Regions from separate parts of the Dorea sp. MB18-49 genome, predicted to be linked through region 1. Evidence: a T-box and tRNA genes for the amino acid it is inferred to sense, from the RefSeq annotation. Region 1 holds a T-box; the other holds one or more tRNA genes.
What was found. The T-box of region 1 lies ahead of leuS (leucine--tRNA ligase). A T-box ahead of a tRNA ligase gene usually reads a tRNA of that ligase, here a tRNA-Leu.

Region 1 (3,174 bases):
ATGATTCGTAATAAGCATTCAGGCTGGTAGAATAACTGAAATTTTCATCGGTTCCCAATGTACAGTCTCCGGTGGAACTGATAGTAAGAGAAACCTTGTCTGGATTTTTTTTATTTTTTTTACTGATGGTTACGGTTTCTAATTGAACAGCTCTTTTTGAAGAATCTGCCTTTGGGGAAGTGTTTTTGGTCGAAGTCTTCTTTTTTGAAGCAGATTTCTTTTTGGTTTTATGTTTTCCGGCAGTGCTTTTGGTACCGGCTGTTTTATTTGCCGAAGTTGTAACTGCAGGGACGGTGAATTTATTTACAACAGTGCGGATGGCAGCTCGGACCAGGAATATAAATCCAATCAGGATCAATACCATGGCAATGATTAATAAGATACGTTGTATCTGTCGCTTACGTCTCCTTCGGGCTCTCTTCTTTTTTGCATCTTTGATTCCGCTCATACTTTTTCTCCTGTATTTTAAAATACTATCAGTATTTCAGACAACAAAAACGACAGTCCATTGTAGAAATGGACTGTCAGATCTTTCTATTCAGAAAGGATTAGTTCAGATATTTGCATCCTTCCATATTTACGTCAGCAAGATCTTCTTTGCTTGCACTGATGCTGACATAGAATTCAACTTCACATTCTTTGGAAACCTGTTTCAGGCGGTCGATAAATGCTGGAATATTATCCAGTGAGATATCGGCATGTTTTAAGATTCCGTCAATAAATACACATTCGATATCATGATTAGAACTGTACATACCATATAAAAATCCAATATATTCGTCAATATTGGTGATTGCCGGAAAATCATCCATACAGATAGTACGGATATCAAAAGTTACACTTGCTGTGTCGCGGTGAGTTTTTTTGATGAATACGACGTTTCCATTACATTTTTTTGCAGCCTCGTTAGCCTGCTCGATCATCTGCTGTGTTTTTCCTGTTCCTTTAGGACCTGCTAATAAATAAACCATGGTAAACACTCTCCTTTATGTATCATATTTACTGATCTGCATCAGTAGTAATTACTTATCCTTATTATACACTATGGAACTGGCAATAACAACCAAAAAAATGAATTTTCTGACAATTTTTTTGGATAAAATGTTGCTGAAAGCAGAAGGCACAGTGGATTTATACACTTTCTTAAAGACAGGCCTTGACTTATTTTAACATTCTTCATATAATAATGAAGAATATTGAAAAAAGCGCAGAAGAGGAGTATTAAGAGTCCAGCGTTATCAAGAGAACTGTCGGTTGGTGCAAGGCAGCAGACGAAGACTCCCAACTCGCCTCAGAGTTCTTTTGCTGAACAGATCATGTGGATAGAGAAGATACGGGATACAAGGTATTTATCCGGAATCATGATAACATAGGCAGAAGCGGGAACTTCCCGTTACAGAAGATCAATGAGTGCATCTGACAGATGATGTCGGGTGAAAAAGAGTGGTACCACGGAATATGAGCCTTTTTCGTCTCTTATAAAGCGAGATGAACAGGCTTTTTTTATACCAAAGTATGCAAGCAAAGCTGTCAGGTATGAGTAGTTACCATATAAAAAACAGGAGGACGAAAAAATGTCAAAAATCCCTTATAACCATAAGGCAATTGAAAAAAAGTGGCGTGAAAAATGGGAAGAAAACCCGGTAAACGTCCAGTATGATGAGAATGGAAATAAGAAAGAAAAATATTACTGTCTGGATATGTTCCCATATCCGTCAGGAAACGGACTTCACGTAGGTCACTGGAGAGGATATGTAATCTCTGATGTATGGAGCCGTTATAAATTACAGCAGGGCTATTACATCATTCATCCAATGGGATGGGATGCATTCGGACTTCCGGCTGAGAATTACGCAATTAAGATGGGCGTTCATCCGGAGATCTCCACAGCTGCCAACATTAAGAATATCAAACGTCAGATCAATGAGATCGCGGCTCTTTATGACTGGGACAGAGAAGTAAATACAACAGATCCGAATTTCTACAAATGGACACAGTGGATCTTTGTTAAGATGTTTAAAGAAGGTCTTGCTTATGAGAAAGAATTCCCGATCAACTGGTGCCCTTCATGTAAGACAGGTCTTGCAAACGAAGAAGTAGTCGGTGGAAAATGCGAACGTTGCGGAGCAGAGGTTACAAAGAAGAACTTACGTCAGTGGATGTTAAAGATCACAAAATATGCAGACAGACTGTTAAATGACCTGGATAAACTGGACTGGCCTGAAAAGGTTAAAAAGATGCAGGCTGACTGGATCGGAAAATCTTACGGAGCAGAGGTTGATTTCCCTGTAGAAGGAAGAGACGAGAAGATCACAGTTTACACAACAAGACCAGATACCTTATACGGAGCAACATTCATGGTTCTGGCACCAGAGCATGAACTGGCTAAGAGTCTTGCAAACGATGAGACAAGAGAAGCAGTAGAGCAGTACATTTACGATGCTTCTATGAAGTCTAACGTAGACCGTATGCAGGATAAAGAAAAGACAGGTGTCTTCACAGGAAGCTATGCGATCAATCCGATCAACGGAGCAAAAGTTCCGATCTGGCTGTCTGATTATGTACTGGCTGACTATGGTACAGGAGCAATCATGTGTGTACCGGCTCACGATGATCGTGACTTTGAATTCGCTACAAAGTTCAATATCCCGATCATCCAGGTAATTGCAAAAGACGGTAAAGAGATTGAGAACATGACAGAGGCTTATACAGATGCTGTCGGAACCATGATCAATTCCGGAGAATGGAACGGACAGGAATCTTCTGTACTGAAGAAAGAAGCACCACATATCATCGAAGAGCGTGGAATCGGACGTGCGACAGTGAACTTCAAACTGCGTGACTGGGTATTCTCTCGTCAGAGATACTGGGGAGAGCCAATCCCGATCGTACATTGTCCAAAATGTGGAAATGTACCGGTACCGGAAGAAGAACTTCCACTCCGCCTGCCTGAAGTAGAATCTTACGAGCCTACAGGAACAGGAGAATCTCCACTGGCTGCAATTGATGAGTGGGTAAACTGCAAGTGCCCTCAGTGCGGAGCTGATGCAAAGAGAGAGACAAACACAATGCCACAGTGGGCTGGATCTTCATGGTACTTCCTGCGTTACGTAGATAACCACAATGATAAAGAACTCGTATCAAGAGAAAAAGCAGATGAGATGCTTCCGGTAG
Region 2 (3,174 bases), on a different contig from region 1:
AGCCTTCTTGCCGTCTCCTTCATGAACTCCGTCTTTCCTTCCGGTGAATTCATATCATAGTCTTTCTCCAGGACTTCCAGACTGTACATGAATACATTTCTCGCACTTGCGATTCGCTCTTCAAATGCTTCTGCACCCAGATTCTTAATAAATTCATCCGGGTCCTTATACGGTTCCATTCTTATGATCTTTGCTGTGATTCCGGCATCTCTCAGGATTGGCATCGCTCTTAATGCCGCCCTTGTACCGGCCCCGTCACTGTCATAAGTCAGATACACTTCCTGTACATACCTGTGAATCAGTGCAGCATGTCCCGGTGTCAGTGCTGTACCCAGTGATGCAACCGCATTGGTAAATCCTGCCTGATGCAATGATATCACGTCCATATAGCCCTCACACAAAAGGAAATATGGCTTTTTGGTACGCCTTGCCCGGTTCAGGCCATACAGATTCCGGCTTTTATCAAAAATCATTGTCTCCGGGGAGTTCAGGTATTTTGGCTTTGCATCGCCCATAACACGGCCGCCAAATCCGATCACCCGGCTGTTGACATCCATGATCGGAAACATCACACGATTCCAGAACTTGTCATACACCCCGTTCTTTTCATCAATGCTGATCAATCCCGCCTTGGCAATCATATCATCTTTATACCCTTTGGACTTCAGATACCGATACAGGTCATCGCTGTACTTATTCGAATAACCCAGCCCGAACGCCTTAATGGTCTCATCACTAAGCTTACGCTTTTTAAAATATTCCAGTCCGACCGCACCCCGGCTGCTCTTAAGCTGTATATAATAATACTGTGCTGCAGCTTTGTTGATCTCCAGAAGTATCGCTCTGGTATCCGCACGTTCTTTTGCTTCTCTGGAATACTCTTCCTCCGGAAGTTCCACTCCTGCCCGGTCTGCCAGATATTTCAACGCTTCAACAAATGTATAATTCTCATACTCCATCAAAAATGTAAATACATTTCCTCCTGCCCCGCATCCAAAGCAATAATACATCTGCTTCTGTCTGCTGACAGAAAAAGAAGGAGACTTTTCATTATGAAACGGGCACAGGCCAAAATATGAGCTTCCTTTTTTCTGCAGTTTTACATAAGTAGATATCACATCTACGATATCATTTCTTGATCTTACTTCTTCAATAATCTCATCAGAATAATACATTTTGAATCTCCTCATTATTATTATTCGACAAAACTTTTTGCTTTCCTTTAATTTTTTGCTTTTTTTATTGACTTTTTCGTGTATAACGATATATTGGGGTATTATGGATATAGAAACAAAAAAGAACTTCCATATAAATGAAAGTTCTTTTCTAATGATGAATGCGGAAGATGGGACTTGAACCCACACAAGCGCAATGCTTACAAGATCCTTAGTCTTGCTCGTCTGCCAGTTCCGACACTTCCGCGCATTCATTATGTAATTTTCACCTTTCTATCAAGAAAGGTAACTGCGGAAGATGGGACTTGAACCCACACAAGCGCAATGCTTACAAGATCCTTAGTCTTGCTCGTCTGCCAGTTCCGACACTTCCGCATTCATCTTTGCTCTCTCGCGAAGACAAGATATATAATACATGAGAATTGTTATTCTGTCAACAGTTTTTTTGAAATTTTTTAATTTTTTTGAACTATTGCATAAACTGTTAATATTTCTTCTGTTTCAGCAGTACATGCTTAATGTATGAAAAAGTTTTTTCTTCTCCTTCTTCGGCCAGCATCTCTAACAATTCATGCAAAAGTTTTGCCGTATCCGGATGAATCATTTTTCCAAGTCTTGCCGCACCCTTTTCGTAATATTCCAATGGATGCCAGTTTCTGTATGCTTCTCCCTGGTAAGTCTTTGAAGCTGCAATACGATCCATGAACATCTCTACCACGTACCGAAGCGGCATTTTCAAACCAACCATGCCTTCTCCCGGTGTCACACTATAATCAATCCAGTATTCATAATGATGCTTATTCCGTCCTTTATGATGAAGCCATGCCCGGGAATATCCGGTTGCTTCTCTTTCCGCATTATTCGGACTTCGATTTCCCTGATAGTACTTACATCCCACAAGGAACTCCGTCGGAGAATATTTTGACATATCATGAAGAAGGCCCTGCTTATAAAGTCCTACTTCAAAACATTCTTTCATAACAAGATATTTATGATGATTGATCGTCTGTAAGTGTTGTAATGCTTTCATTTTTCTTCGTCTCAACCTCCACAATCCGGTCCGCCGTAAACACCACGATCGACCTCTCTTTTAACTCTGCTTTTCTCTGGTCTTTTAAAAGTTCCGGGTAATCCAGAATTCCACGATCTGTCGTTGCTCTTACATACCACCCATATCCCTTAGGCAACGCCGGCAGCGCAAATACGTGCTCCAGCCAGTGCATATTATATGCCACATAGCAATCCGCATTCTTCGTCCGGGCTCCACTGTAATATACTCCAAGCTGTCTGCTTGATACTTCTTTCGGCACCTGCCAAGCTTCCTCGCCATGATACGATACATCAGGAACGCCACAGCAACTCAGATCAATCCCCTGAAGTTCCCTCTCGGGTGTCAGAAGATCATGCTCTTTTCTAAATAAAATCAGTTTTTTAACAAAATCATGTAACGCCTTTTTCTTTTCCAGCCCCCGCCAGTCCGTCCATCCGACAGAATTGTCCTGGCAGTAAACATTATTATTGCCCTTTTGGGTGTTACCGAATTCATCTCCTGCCAGTATACATGGTGTTCCTTGTGAAAGAAGTAACAGGAAAAACGCATTATAAATCTGATGTTTTCGAAGTTCTGTAACAGCTTTTTTCCTGCTTGGCCCTTCCGCCCCACAGTTCCAGCTGTAATTATAATCCGGTCCGTCCTGATTCTTTTCTCCATTTTCCTCATTGTGTTTTGAGTCATAGGATACAAGATCATTTAAAGTAAAACCGTTCTGATCTGTAATACAATTAAATATTCCCTGTTTCTCTGAATGATGCTTAAGCCAGTAAATCACATCCGGAATCATGCCTTCATCGCCTTTAAGGAAACGACGCATCACTGTCTGGAATCCCAGTTCGTGTTCCATTATCTTTGTTTTTTTCAAAACCGGATCTGCATGAACACTTTCTATCGGAATGACCAATGGGTTCAGTATAAAACCATCTATATGATATTCCATCACAT

Region 2: it has a tRNA-Leu gene. The T-box ahead of leuS (leucine--tRNA ligase) is inferred to sense a tRNA for this amino acid. The anticodon was not compared.

What each region holds. Positions count from the first base shown of each region.
Region 1 is NZ_JAMOYX010000040.1:19,130-22,303, forward strand. It holds gene NCY30_RS11365 (CapA family protein) at 1-448, opposite strand, end outside; gene NCY30_RS11370 (hypothetical protein) at 549-971, opposite strand; T-box leader at 1,200-1,480, shown strand; gene leuS (leucine--tRNA ligase) at 1,575-3,174, shown strand, end outside.
Region 2 is NZ_JAMOYX010000007.1:63,228-66,401, reverse strand. It holds gene dnaG (DNA primase) at 1-1,175, opposite strand, end outside; tRNA gene NCY30_RS04140 (tRNA-Leu) at 1,338-1,422, opposite strand; tRNA gene NCY30_RS04135 (tRNA-Leu) at 1,466-1,550, opposite strand; gene NCY30_RS04130 (DUF5662 family protein) at 1,660-2,205, opposite strand; gene NCY30_RS04125 (alpha-amylase family glycosyl hydrolase) at 2,165-3,174, opposite strand, start outside.